2 regions of the Micrococcus lylae genome follow, and region 2 is predicted to be linked to the other one. Evidence: predicted binding sites of a transcription regulator. Region 2 holds the regulator's gene; the other holds the start of a gene.
The links. Region 2 encodes LexA, which represses DNA repair genes until DNA is damaged. Its sites were predicted from a motif close to TCGAACANNTGTTCGA; they were not measured.
Positions count from the first base shown of each region.

Region 1: the regulator LexA is predicted to act here: its motif matches at 4,346-4,361, upstream of FM125_RS01850 (DUF6504 family protein).

Region 1 is NZ_FUKP01000012.1:65,720-72,921, forward strand. Features, by position in the region: gene FM125_RS01845 (DNA polymerase III subunit alpha) at 1-3,677, opposite strand, end outside; gene FM125_RS01850 (DUF6504 family protein) at 3,871-4,200, opposite strand; gene FM125_RS01855 (calcineurin-like phosphoesterase C-terminal domain-containing protein) at 4,587-6,743, shown strand; gene FM125_RS01860 (arsenic resistance protein) at 6,920-7,202, opposite strand, start outside.
Region 2 is NZ_FUKP01000035.1:9,857-17,058, forward strand. Features, by position in the region: gene hflX (GTPase HflX) at 1-1,395, shown strand, start outside; gene FM125_RS05165 (ATP-dependent DNA helicase) at 1,395-3,479, shown strand; gene lexA (transcriptional repressor LexA) at 3,569-4,321, opposite strand; gene FM125_RS05180 (LysM peptidoglycan-binding domain-containing protein) at 4,582-4,950, shown strand; gene FM125_RS05185 (histidinol-phosphate transaminase) at 5,207-6,313, shown strand; gene hisB (imidazoleglycerol-phosphate dehydratase HisB) at 6,456-7,037, shown strand; gene hisH (imidazole glycerol phosphate synthase subunit HisH) at 7,037-7,202, shown strand, end outside.

The sequences.
Region 1 (7,202 bases), on a different contig from region 2:
AGCCAGCGGGCCCAGGCATCGCGGGTGGAGTCGAGGTAGTCGGGGTCGGGCAGGGTCTCGGGCCGGTGGAGGTCCCAGGCGCGCACGGCCTGCACGGACACGGCCTTCGCTCCGGTGCGGCGCACGGTCCCCTCGATCAGCAGCAGCCGGGAGGAGAACAGCATCTCCCCCGAGGCGTGCTGGGCCTCGGTGAAGAAGGAGGTGTCCACACAGCCGGTGCCGTCGTCCACGGAGACGAACACGACGCGCCGGCCACTGCGCATCGGCGGTGTCTGGGTGGCCACGCGCACCCCTGCGACCAGCACCCGCGACTGGGACCGCAGCGAGAGCAGCCGCTCCGCCTTCGTCACCCCGAGCGCCTCCAGGTAGGGGGCGTGGGAGTCCATGAGGTGTGCGGTGACGTCGAGGGCGGTGAGGTCGAGCTCGGTGCGCACCCGGTCCGCGTTCCGCGGGGACGGGAACATCGGCGTCAGCGACTGCAGCTCCACATCCGGCAGGTCCAGGGACAGCTGCCCGTCCACCTGCCGCGGCCGCGCCTTCCGGGACGTCGTGGCGAGCCGCCCCGGACCCGAGCCGTAGCCGGCGGAGTGCTGCATCTCCAGATGGTGCACGAGGTCCGTGCGCGAGGCCCCGCCCGGCGGCAGCAGGCAGTCCAGCGCCCCGAGCTGCGCGAGCCGTTCGAGATTGCGGGCGGTCGGCCGGGCACGGTCGCGCACGTCGGCCAGGCTCATGTAGGGCCTCCCGTCCACGAGCCGCCGCACCTCGGCCTCGCTCAGCCCGGACAGCGCGCTCATCGGCAGACGGATCCCCCAGCGTCCCGGCCCGCGGGAGGCCCCCTGCGCAGACGCCCCCTGCCCAGATGCCCCCTGTGCAGACGCCCCCTGTGCAGACGCCTCCTGCGCAGACGGTCCCGGCACAGGCGGTTCCCCGACGACGGCCGCCTCACCCCCTCCTGCCGGCCCACCGGCGGAGGCGGGTGCCGTCGTCGGGAAGAGGGTCTCGGGCGTTCCCCCGTGGCCTCCATCGCGGGGCGGCAGTCCGAGCTCGGGATGGTCCGGCACCCATTCGACGCGGACGTGGTCGGAGGAGCGGTTCACGTCCACGGGGAGCACGGGGATGCCCATGCGGCGGGCCTCGGCGATCATGAGACGGGCGGGGTACATGCCGGGGTCGTGCTCGAGGATCGCGGCCATGAACGCCTCCGGGTGGTGCGTCTTCAGCCAGGCCGAGTGGTAGGTGGGCACTGCGAACGCCGCCCCGTGCGCCTTGCAGAACCCGAAGGAGCCGAAGGCGTGGAGGGTGGCCCAGACCTCGTCGATGACGTCGAGGCTGTAGCCGCGGGACAGGGCCCGGGAGCGGAAGAACTCCTCCACACGGGTCTCGGCGTCGGAGCCGATGAGACGGCGGAGCTCGTCGGCCTTGGCAAGGCCGCAGCCGGTCATGACGTCGAAGGTGCGCAGCACCTGCTCGTGGAACACGGTGACCCCGTGGGTCTCGGCGAGCACGGGAACGAGGTCCGGGTGCGGGTAGTGGGCCGGCGCCCACCCGTGCCGCTGTTCCAGGAAGGGGCGCACCATGTCCGACTGCATGGGGCCGGGGCGGAACAGGGAGATGTCCACGATGAGATCCTCGAACCGCTCCGGGGCGAGCTTGCCGATCAGCTCCCGCTGGCCCGGGGACTCGATCTGGAAGCAGCCGAGCGTGTGGGTGGTGCGGATCATCTCGTAGGTGGCGGGGTCGTCCAAGGGAACCTGCTCGAGGTCCACCTGCTCGCCGGTGGTGCGGGCGACCTCCTGGAGGGCGTAGGCGATGGCGGACTGCATGCGGACGCCGAGGACGTCGAGCTTGAGCATGCCCATGGGGTCCATGTCGTGCTTGTCGAACTGGCTCATGGGCAGGCCGAGGCCGGAGGGCTGCACGGGGGTGCGCTTCAGCAGGGAGGCGTCCCCGAGGATCACGCCGCACGGGTGCATGGAGATGTGCCGCGGCAGCCGGTCCAGGCGCTCGGTGAGGTCCACGAGCAGGTCCAGCTGCCGGCTGCCCTCGCGGCGCCCGGACTCGAGGCGCTCGGCGAAGCCGCGCAGCTCCGGCATGCGCTCGAGGGCGTCGCGGAAGTGGGAGGCGGAGAACCGCCACAGCTGCTTGGCCACCGCGTCCACCTCCGGGTCCGGCATGCCCAGGGCGAGCCCGGCGTCCCGCACGGCGCCGCGGGCCCGGTAGGCGTTCTGCATGCTCATCAGGGTGGTGCGCTGCTGTCCGAACCGTTCGAACAGCGCCCGGTAGACCTCGTGGCGGCGGGCGGACTCCACGTCGATGTCGATGTCCGGCAGGGTCGAGCGGTCGTCCGAGAGGAACCGCTCCATGAGCAGCCCCTGCGCCATGGGGTCCACGTGCGAGATCCGCAGGGCGTGGTTGACCAGCGAGGACGCTCCCGAGCCCCGAGCCGCCACGCGCACGCCGCGGCCCTCGATCATCCGCACCACCTCGGCCACCGTGAGGAAGTACCCGGAGAACCCGAGCCGGGAGATGATCCCGAGCTCGTGCTCCACACGCTCCTCGAGCTCCCGGCCGGCCGCCGTGGCGGCGAAGGCCGTGCCCGTGAACAGGTCCGGGTAGCGGTCGGCCACCCCCGCCAGGGTCCGCTCCCGCAGCACCCGTGCCGGGTTCCCCTCGATCCCGACGACGGCCGCCTCCGGAACGCGCGGCCGCCCCCATCCGAGGTCCTCGGCAGGGTCCACGGCACAGGCCTCGGCCAAGGCCTGGGTGGCCGCGAGCAGGGCTGCAGGGCGGATGTCCGCGGCGTCCGCGACCTCGGCGGCGATCTGCCGCATGGCCGCGGTGGGCTTGAGCCATCCCTGGCCGTTGGGCTGCAGGTCGTGCGCCCCGTCCAGGGCGCTGAGGGCCCGGACGGCGTCCAGGACGTCGGCGGTGGCGGCCCCGTCCGGGGCGGCGTAGCGGACGGCGTTGGTGAGCACGGCGGGCAGCCGGACCTGCGCGGCGGCGCGGACCATCTTCACGGCGTGCCCGGTGTCGCACCGCCGCCCGGGTGCGGAGAGGTGGCTGACCGCGTTGACGTGCAGGCTGCGGGCGGGCAGAGCGGCCTTCCAGCGGCGCAGCCCCTGCAGGCCGGCGTTCCAGCGGCGGCGGGCCAGGTGCCGGCCGACGTCCGAGTCCGGGCCGAGCAGGACGAACAGCTCGGGCGTCGGCGGGTTCTTCGGGTCCGCCGCGGTGGGCACCGGTCCGGCGGCGGCCGCGGCCAGCTCGGCGACCGTGAGCACCGGGGCACCGCCGCCGGCGCCGCCCGTGGTGCGGGCGTGCGCCGCCGAGACCACCCGGCACAGCGCAGCGTACCCGGAGCCCCCGCAGCCGCCGCGGGCCAGGATCACCACGCGGCCGGCTTCGGCCCCCGGCTCCTGCGTCCCCGGCCGCTCCCCCGGCGGCAGGTCTGCCCAGGTGACGGCGAGGTCCACGCCGACGATCGGGGCGATCCCGTGCTCCCTGCACGCGGAGACGTGCTTGGCCATGCCGTAGAGGCCGTCGCGGTCGGTGCAGGCGAGCAGGCGCTGCCCGTCGGCAGCCGCGGCGGCGACGAGTTCGGCGGGCCAGGACGCTCCGTAGTGCGCGCTGAAGGCGCTGGCGACCTGCAGGTGGGCGAAGGGCTCGGCGGTCTCGGTCATGCTGACACTCCTGTTCGACGGAACCGGCACCGCCCGATGACGGCGGACGGACCGGGCGGCGGGAAGCACGGACAGAGCGCGACGGGAAGCGCGGACAGGCGTGGGTGAGGCGGACGACGGAGGGAAGGGGCCGGCGTCGGGAAGGACGGGCGGGCGAAGGCCCGCACCTCACGGTGCGGCGGACAGGTGCGGGCTAGGCGGTGGCCACGAGGGGCAGGCAGACCCCGCCGTGGATGCGGATCAGACGCCAGCGGCCGGAGTCCAGGTGATGGGCGACGTCCACGGTCTGCAGCGGGGCGTTGCCGGCACGGGCGAGCCGGACCTGGAGGCGCCAGATCTCGTGGTCCACGAGGCCGGCGCCACGGCCCTTCTCGGCCCGGTGCTCCTCGGCCCACCAGCGGCGGCGCTCGTACCAGCGCACCGGACGCTCGGCGAGCGCGTAGTCCCGACCGTTCCAGCGGAGCCGGTGCGGCGTGCCGTCCTGCGCGCACTCCACGGCGACGGACTGCGTGAAGATTCCCATGGTCTTCTCCCTGATTCCCTGCTCGGTTCTGCCGGCGGACCGGCCTGTGCGGACCCGACGGCGGGATGCCGTCGGGCGGTGGGAGCGGCAGGCCCCGAGGGGCCCTGGACGGGAAGCGCTGGGAAGGCCGCACCCACCACGCTACTCGAACATGTGTTCGAATCGCTTCCCCGAAGCTACGGAGGCGGCCGGACACGATAAGCGTCACTGGGGCGTCGGGGTCCGGTGCGGTGCCCTTCATCCGGCCGTCACCGGCACGTCACACCGTGCTGTCAGGCTCGATGCCGCGCCGGGGCGTGCGGGGGCACGCCGGAGGGAACGGCGCGCTTCACGGCGCATGCCCCGGGGCTGTCCCCGACGACAGAACCGCAGAACAGAGGTACATCGTGAAGACCACCGCCTGCGTCCGCCGCCTCGGCGCCGGAGCCCTCGCCCTGACCCTGACCGGCGGCCTGCTCTCCGCAGCCGTCATCGCCCCGTCCGCCGGCGCCGAGAGCGAGTCCGCCGGCGCTGCGGCCGCTCCGGCCTCCTCCCCGCAGCACCGCCCGCACCCGGTCCACCCGGAGCACCCCGGCAAGGGGCCGAAGCACCCGCACCCGGTCCACCCGGAGCACCCGGGCAAGGGGCCGAAGCACCCGCACCCGGTCCACCCGGAGCACCCGGGCAAGGGGCCGAAGCACCCGCACCCGGTCCACCCGGAGCACCCCGGCAAGGGGCCGAAGCACCCGCACCCGGTCCACCCGGAGCACCCGGGCAAGGGGCCGAAGCACCCGCACCCGGTCCACCCGGAGCACCCGGGCAAGGGGCCGAAGCACCCGCACCACCCCGGCACCCCGGAGGAGTTCGACTGGGACCGTGACGCCTACCGCGGTCAGGTGGACGTGCGCCGCACCCCGCACGACTCCCGCCCGAAGGACCCGAACGTGCTCACCGGCCGCGTCTTCGTGGACGCGGACCGCGACTCCCGCCGCCACCCCTCGGAGAAGGGCCTGGCCGGTGTGCGCGTCTCCAACGGCGAGGACGTCGTCCTCACGGACAAGCACGGCCGCTACGAGCTGCCCGTCCGGGACAACATGACGGTCTTCGTCACCCAGCCGACCGGCTACCGCGTTCCGGTGGACGCGGACAACGTCCCGCAGTTCCACTACCACCACCTGCCGGACGGCTCCCCGGAGCTGGAGCACGGCGGCATCGCCCCGACCGGCGAGCTCCCGGCCGCCGTGAACTTCCCGGTGGTGGCGGACGAGCGCATGGCCGAGGAGGACCAGCGCTGCCTGATCGGCGGCGACGTCCAGACCTACACCGAGCAGGAGGTGGAGTACGCCCGCTCCGGCGCGTTCGCGGACCTGGCCGAGCGCACCGACTACACGGACTGCGGCATCCTGTTCATCGGCGACATCGTGGGAGACCGCCCGGACCTGTACCCGCAGACACGCGAGCTGTCCTCCATGCTCAACGGCCCGGCCTGGTTCCTGCCCGGCAACCACGACCTGGACTTCGACACCCCGGACTCCGAGCACGCCTTCGACAGCTTCCGCGCCGCCCTCGGGCCCGAGTACTACTCCTACGACGTCGGGGACGCCCACGTGATCGCCCTGTCCTCCGTGGAGTACCCGCTCGCAGACTCCAGCGGCTACAACGGCTCGATCGACGAGCGCCAGATGGAGTGGCTGCGCCAGGACATCGCCGTGACCCCGAAGGACAAGAAGATCGTGCTGGGCACCCACGTGCCGCTGATGTCCTTCGCGGACAGCACCTCGGCCACCCACTCGATCGACCAGGTGCCCGAGATCTACGAGCTGCTCGAGGGCCGTGAGGTCATCACGGTCGGCGGCCACACCCACTCCACCGAGAACCTGCGCGCCGGCGACCTCGTGGCCGGGTGGAAGGACCTGTTCGGCATCGACGGGCTGCCGTTCGACCACCTGGTGGCCGGCGCGATCTCCGGCGACTGGTACTCCGGACGCCTCGTGGACGGGGACCGGTACCCGCTGGCCGCCCAGCGCGACGGCGCCCTGCCCGGCGTGGTCACCCTGGACCTGACCGCCGAGGGCATCGCCTCCCGCTTCACCGTCCGCGGTGACGACGGCTCCGACCAGATGAGCCTCGGCCTGAACACCCCGGCCTACCGCGAGTGGTTCGAGGCCAACCAGGACCACGCCAAGAAGGGCGGCGCCAAGCCGCTGGCGGACCCGCACACCGTGGCCGCCGAGGACCTGGCCGGAACCTGGCTGACCGCCAACGTGTTCATGGGCGCCACCGGCACCCGGGTCGAGGTCAGCGTGGACGGAGCTGAACCGGTCCCCGCGACCCGCACCCAGGAGATGGACGGCGAGGAGGTCCGCGTGGGCGCCGAGTACTCGGACCCGACTGCGGCCCAGGAGCAGCTGGTGCACGGCGGCTCCCTCGCCGACCGCACCATGCACCTGTGGCGCCTGCCGCTGCCGTCGGACCTGGCCGCCGGCGAGCACACCGCCGAGGTCACCGTGACGGACCTCAACGGCGAGCGCCACACCGAGTCGATCGACTTCACCGTGCGCTGATCCTCGCCGCGCGCTGACGCGCGTCCCGCCACGACGACGGCCCCCGTCCCCTCCTCGCGGGGACGGGGGCCGCGCCCTGCCGACCGGGACCGAGCCGCGCCCAGCCGACCGGGACCGAGCCGCGCCCAGCCGACCGGGACCGAGCCGCGCCCAGCCGACCGGGACCGAGCCGTTGCTCACAGCGCCGGCGCCGCCTCCTCTCCCCGCACCGCGCGGGCCGCCATCCAGCGGCTGACCAGACCCATGCCGAGCAGCTCGACGAGCGACTGCGTCACGATCGCCGCACCGGCCAGTTCCCAGCCGGCCGGCAGCGCCACGGCGATCGGCAGCACCACGAACGAGTTCCTCGTGCCGAGCGTGCACACGAGGGTGCGGCGCTGTGGGCGCGGCAGTCCGGCGATGTCCCCGGCCACGGTCCCGGCCAGCACCGCGCCGCCGAGGTAGACCACGCACACCAGC
Region 2 (7,202 bases):
CATGGGCACACCGGCTACGACGGCGACCAGGACGAGCTCGCCGAGCGCAACGCCCTGCGCCGCGTCGCCGGGCTGTCCACCGAGCTCGAGGACATGTCCGAGGTCGAGTACCGCCAGCTCCGCCTGGAACGCGTGGTGCTCGCCGGCGTCTGGAGCGAGGGCACCGCCGAGGACGCCGAGAACTCGCTGCGCGAGCTCGCCGCGCTCGCCGAGACCGCCGGCTCCGAGGTCCTGGACGGCGTCATCCAGCGCCGCCACACCCCGGACCCGGCCACCTACCTGGGCAAGGGCAAGGCCCAGGAGCTGCGGGAGATCGTCGCCATGACCGGCGCGGACACCGTGGTGGTGGACTCCGAGATCGCCCCGTCCCAGCGCCGTGCGCTCGAGGACCTGGTGCGCGTGAAGGTCATCGACCGCACCGCCCTGATCCTGGACATCTTCGCCCAGCACGCGAAGTCGCGCGAGGGCCGCGCCCAGGTGGAGCTGGCCCAGCTCGAGTACCTGATGCCGCGCCTGCGCGGCTGGGGAGAGTCCATGTCCCGCCAGGCCGGCGGCCGCGCCGCCGGCGGCGAGGGCATCGGCTCCCGCGGCCCCGGCGAGACCAAGATCGAGCTGGACCGCCGACGCATCCGCACCCGGATGGCCAAGCTGAAGAAGGACATCGCGGGCATGAAGCCGGCCCGCGAGGCCAAGCGCGCCAACCGCCGCCGCAACAGGGTGCCCTCGGTGGCGATCGCCGGCTACACCAACGCCGGCAAGTCCTCCCTGCTCAACCGCCTCACCAAGGCGGGCGTGCTCGTGGAGAACGCCCTGTTCGCCACCCTGGACCCGACCGTCCGCAAGGCGGTCACCCCGGACGGGATCGGCTACACCCTCTCGGACACCGTGGGCTTCGTGCGCAACCTGCCCACCCAGCTGGTGGAGGCCTTCCGCTCCACCCTGGAGGAGGTCACGGACTCGGACGTGATCCTCCATGTGGTGGACGCCGCCCACCCGGACCCGGAAGGGCAGATCGCCGCCGTGCGCGGGGTGCTCGCCGAGGTGGACGCGCAGAAGATCCCGGAGATCATCGTCCTGAACAAGGCGGACGCGGCAGATCCGGCCGTGATCGCCCGCATCCGCGCCAAGGAGCCGCACACCGCGGTGGTCTCCGCACGCACCGGCGAGGGCATCGAGGCGCTGGAGCAGCTGATCGCGGACACCATCCCGCGGCCGAACGTGCCCATGGAGGTGCTCATCCCCTTCACCCACGGCGAGCTCGTCTCCCGCCTGCACTCCCCGGACGCGGAGATCCTCTCCGAGACCTATGAGGAGGGCGGCACCCGCATGCACGTGCTCGTCCGGCCGGATGTGGCCGGGGAGATCGAGGCCTACCGCGTGGACCGGCAGGACTGATGGGGACGCAGCAGAGCACCCCGCGCACGGACCGCGAGCGCGAGGCCCTCGCGCTGCTGGACGCCGCCGTGGAGGCCACCGGCGGCCAGCATCGCGAGGGCCAGCGGGAGATGGTCCTGCAGGTCGCTCGGTCCCTGGAGTCCCGGCGGCACCTGCTGGTGCAGGCCGGCACCGGCACCGGCAAGTCGCTGGCCTACCTCATCCCGGCGCTGCAGCACGCCATGGAGCAGGAGGACCCCGTGGTGGTGGCCACCGCGACCCTCGCCCTCCAGGCGCAGATCATGCGCCGGGACGCGCCCCGGCTGATCGAGGCCCTCAGGGACGAGCTCCCGCGCGAGCCGGTGGTGGCCCTGGTGAAGGGCCGTTCCAACTACCTGTGCCGACACAAGGTGGACGGCGGCTACCCCGGGGACGAGGACGCCGAGACCCTCTTCACCGTGGCGGACGACGGCGGCATGCTCTCCACCGAGGCGGATGACGAGTCCGGTCCCACCACCTCCCTCGGGCGCGAGGTCGTGTACCTGCGCACGTGGGCCGAGCAGACGGAGACCGGCGACCGGGACGACCTCGAGGTCCCCGTCACGGACCGCGCCTGGCGGCAGGTCTCGGTCTCCGCGACCGACTGCCTCGGCGCCTCCAAATGCCCCGTGGCCGAAGAATGCTTCTCCGAGCGCGCCCGCGCCAACGCCGCCGACGCGGACGTGGTGGTCACCAACCACGCGATGCTCGCGATCTCCGCGTTCGAGGGCCTGGCCGTGCTGCCGGAGTACTCGGCGGTGATCGTGGACGAGGCCCATGAGCTGCAGGACCGGGTCACCGGCGCGGTCACCGGGCAGCTGTCCGGCTCGATCGTGCTGGGAGCGGCCACGTCGTTGCGCCGCCACGGCACCGTGGCCGTGGAGGACCTCGTCGCGGCCGCAGCGAGCCTGGACGCCGCCTTCACCCCCTGCCCCTCCGGGCTGCTGGCCACCGGCCTGGACGACGCGCAGGAGACCGCGCTCAACGCCGTGCTCGCCGCCGTCCGGCAGTGCCTGTCCGACCTCGGCACCGGCAAGGAGACCGAGACCGACGGCGGCCGTCAGATGGCCCGGGCCCGCGCTCTGGACGTGCTCGAGGTGACCGAGCGGATGCTCGCCGCACGGCCCGAGGCCGACTTCCCGGAGGTCGTCTGGGCCACCCGTCCCGGCCACTTCGAGCCCGGAGTCGGCTGGCAGCCCGGCAACGAGGAGGACCCGCCCCAGCTCTACGTGGCCCCGCTCTCGGTGGCCGGCAAGCTGCGCGAGGGGCTGTTCGGCGCCGCCACTACTGTGCTCACCTCCGCCACCCTGACCGTGGGCACGGGCGAGCGCCGCTTCGACTCCGTGGCCGGGGACGTGGGCCTGGCCGGACCGGACGCGCCGAGGTTCACGGTCGCGGACGTCGGCAGTCCCTTCGACTATCCGCGGCAGGGGGTGCTCTACGTGGCCCGCCACCTTCCCAAGCCGGGCCGCTTCGCCTCCGAGGAGTCCCTGGACGAGCTCGAGCGGCTCATCACCGCCTCCCGCGGCGGGGCGCTGGGCCTGTTCTCCTCCCGCCGGGCCGCCGAGGACGCCGCCGAGGCCATGCGCCGCCGGTGCGGGAAGGACATCGAGATCCTCTGCCAGGGCGACGCCACCCTCTCCGCGCTGGTCAAGCAGTTCGCCGAGGAGCCGGACACCTGCCTGTTCGGCACCATGAGCCTCTGGCAGGGCGTGGACGTCCCGGGCCCTTCGCTGCGCCTGGTGGTGATCGACCGCATCCCGTTCCCACGTCCGGACGACCCGCTCTCCCTGGCCCGCACCCGTGCGATCAGCAGCCACGGCGGCAACGGGTTCATGGCGGTCTCCGCCACCCACGCCGCCATCCGCCTGGCCCAGGGCGCCGGCCGTCTCATCCGCTCCGTGCAGGACAGGGGCGTGGTGGCCGTGCTCGACTCCCGTCTGGCCACCGCCCGCTACGGCGGCTTCCTCGCCTCGGCCCTGCCGGACTTCTGGCGCACCACGGACCCGACGGTGGTGGAAGGCGTCCTCGGCCGCCTCGCCGCGTCCGTGGATCAGGACGGCTGACGCCGCCTTCCCGACGACGGCTCCTCACCTGCACGAAGCCCCTCACCCGGATTCCGGGTGAGAGGCTTCGTGGCGCCGGGCGGTGCGGCTCAGAGGGCGCGGAGCACGGTGACGACGCGGCCCATGATCGTGGCGTGGTCTCCCAGGATCGGCTCGTAGGCGGTGTTCTGCGGCAGCAGCCAGGTGTGGCCGTCGCGCTGACGGAAGGTCTTCACGGTGGCCTCGTCGTCCAGCAGGGCGGCGACGATGTCCCCGTTCACGGCGGTGTTCTGGCGGCGGACCACCACCCAGTCGCCGTCGCAGATGGCGGCGTCCACCATCGAGTCGCCGGAGACCTTGAGCATGAACAGCTCGCCCTCGCCGGTGAGGCGGCGAGGCAGTGCCATGACGTCCTCGACCTGCTGGTCGGCGAGGATCGGCCCACCGGCGGCGATGCGGCCGACCCACGGCACGGGGACGGAGTCTCCCTCCTCCGTGCCGGTGTGCCATGTGGGCAGCGCCGAGACCACGGCGTCGCCGTCGGCGGACGTCGCGCCGGCTGCGGCCTCACCGGCGGCCTCACCGGAGGCGGCCAGGAGTGTCCCGTCCTCGTCCCGCAGCACCTCGAGGGCACGGGGGCGGCCCGGGTGGCGGCGCAGGTAGCCGAACTGTTCGAGGCGGGTGAGCTGGTGCTTCACGGAGGAGAGTGAGCCCAGGCCGGCGGCGTCGCCGATCTCGCGCATGGACGGCGGGTAGCCGTGCTCGGCGATGGACGCGCGGATAGTCTCCACGATCGCGCGCTGGCGCGGCGTGAGGGTCTGCGGCGTCCCGGTGGGGTGCTCAGGGGGCTGAGGAGTGGCCATGGCGGTCCGTTCCTGCTCGGCGGCGTCGGCGGTGTTCCCTATCGTGTCCGCCCCTCGTGGTCTGCTGTCCGGCGTCACCTGGAGAGGGTCGTCCATGGGTGGAACCCGTGGCTCGACCGTAGCCCAGGAGACCGACCGGTTCAAAGATATGTTCGAACTCGGCATGGCGTGTCTCGAAGGCGTGTGCTAGAAAAGTGTTCGAACAGATCGAACGGATGTTCGAACAGCCTGCTCGGCAGGTGGAAAGGCAAGGCAGCACCATGAACGCTCGCCCCCGCTCCGTCACCCGCACCGGCACCGTCCAGGCTGCCGACTGGCGGCTGAACCGCCGCGGCCGCTTCGTCCTGCGCGGCCTGCCCGTGATGGTGCTCGCGGCCGTGCTCACCGCTCTGGCAGCCACGGCCCTGTCCATCACCCTGTCCCCGGCGGCCGTGTCCTCCAATCAGGCCGGCGCGGAGCTGGAGAAGGTCACCGTGATGCCCGGTGACAACCTGTGGGACATCGCCGGCCGTGTGGATCCGGCGGCCGACCGCTTCGCCACCATGGAACGCATCACCGAGCTCAACGGCCTCGAGGGCCGCACCCTCGAGACCGGCGACGACCTCTTCGTGCCGGCCATGGTCGACTGACCCGTTCGTGCCGGCCATGGCCGACTGACCCGCCCGTGCCGGCCATGGCCGACTGCCCCGGCTGGATCCCTGCACGTCGTGCCCCCCGATCCCTTCATGTCCTCCTCTTGCGCGGGAACGATCCCGCGGCTCCCGGCTGATCACAGGCCTGCTCCAGACCCCGCCGCCGCCCGGCGTGCTTCCCCCTCTGTCGCTGCCCGCGCCCTCGGGCGTCACGCGGCGGCCGCCGGCGGCGGCGGTTCCTAGACTGATCGCCATGACCGATCTGGACGCCCTCCCGCTCCGCGAGTCCCTGAAGGGGCAGAGTCCTTACGGTGCGCCCCAGCTGGACGTCACCGTCGCGCTGAACACCAACGAGAACACGCATCCGGTGCCTCCGATCGTGGCCGACGCCATCGTGCAGTCGGTCGCCCGGGTCGCCGGCGGTCTCAACCGCTACCCGGACCGTGAGTTCGTGGAGCTGCGCGAGCGTCTGGCGGACTACCTCGGCCACGGCCTCACCCCGGAGCACCTCTGGGCGGCCAACGGCTCCAATGAGGTCCTCCAGCAGATCCTGCAGGCCTTCGGCGGCCCGGGCCGCTCCGTGCTGAGCTTCCTGCCCTCCTACTCCATGTATCCGCTGCTGGCCTCCGGCACGGACACCGAGTTCATCGACGGCGGCCGCGCCGCGGACTACACGCTCTCCGCCGAGCACGCCGCGGCCTGCATCCGCGGCCACCGCCCGAACCTCGTGTTCCTGGCGTCCCCGAACAACCCGACCGGCACCGCGCTGTCCCTGGACACCATCCGCGCCGTCTACGACGCCACGGAGGAGGTCGGGGCCGCGGGCGGCCCGGCCGCCATGGTCGTGGTGGACGAGGCCTACGCCGAGTTCGCCCTCGCCGGCACCGAGCCGGCCCTCACCCTGCTCGAGGGCCGACCGCGCCTGGTCGTCACCCGCACCATGTCCAAGGCCTTCGCCCTCGCCGGCGTCCGCCTCGGCTACATGGCCGCGGACCCGGCTGTCTGCGACGCGCTTCGCCTTGTGCGCCTGCCCTACCACCTCTCCGCCGTGAACCAGGCGACCGCCAACGCGGCCCTGCAGCACGTGGACGCGCTCCTGGAGACCGTGGAGGAGATCAAGGTGCAGCGCGACCGGATCGTGGACACCCTCCGTGACTACGGCCTCACCCCGGCCGTCTCGGACTCGAACTTCGTGTTCTTCGGCGGCCTCGAGGACGCGCACGCCGTCTGGCAGGGCCTGCTGGAGCGCGGCGTGCTCGTCCGGGACGTGGGCATCCCGCACCATCTGCGCGTCACCGCCGGCACCGAGGAGGAGACCACCGCGTTCCTCACCGCGCTGGCCGAGGTGCTCGGCCGCTGAGACCGAGGCGGCACCGCACCGCCCGCCTCCGTACGATGGGAGGCGATTCCCCGAACCGCCCGATCGCCCGGCCCGTCGCCGGCGACCGCACCCAGAGAGGACCGCCGTGGCAGCAGAGCTCGTCTCCGGACGCCGCGCCCGCATGCAGCGCACCACCAGCGAGTCGGACGTGTACGTCGAGATGGACCTCGACGGCACCGGCACCGCCGAGATCTCCACCACCGTGCCGTTCTACGACCACATGCTCACGGCGCTGTGCAAGCACTCGCAGATGGACCTGACCGTCCGGGCCACGGGCGACACCCACATCGACGTGCACCACACGGTCGAGGACGTCGCCATCACCCTCGGAGAGGTCCTCAAGGCCGCCCTCGGGGACAAGCGCGGCATCCGTCGGTTCGGCGAGGCGTCGGTGCCGCTGGACGAGGCGCTGGCGCGCGCCGTCGTCGACGTCTCCGGCAGGCCGTACCTGGTGCACGAGGGCGAGCCGGAGGGGCAGCAGTACCACCTGATCGGCGGCCACTTCACCGGCTCCATGACCCGCCACGTGTTCGAGTCGATCACGTACCACGCCTCCATCTGTCTGCACATGGACGTGGTGCGCGGCCGGGACCCGCACCACATCGTGGAGGCCCAGTTCAAGGCCTTCGCCCGCGCCCTGCGCGCGGCCGTGGAGGACGACCCGCGCGTGAACGACATCCCGTCCACGAAGGGCGCCCTCTGATGGCGAGCCCGACCTCCGTCCCCGGCGTGAGGCCGACCGTCGCCGTCCTGGACTACGGCTCCGGCAACGTCCACTCCGCCGTCCGTGCGGTCGAACGCGCCGGCGCGACCGTGGAGCTGACCGACGACGCGGACACCGTGCTCAACGCGGACGGCCTGCTCGTCC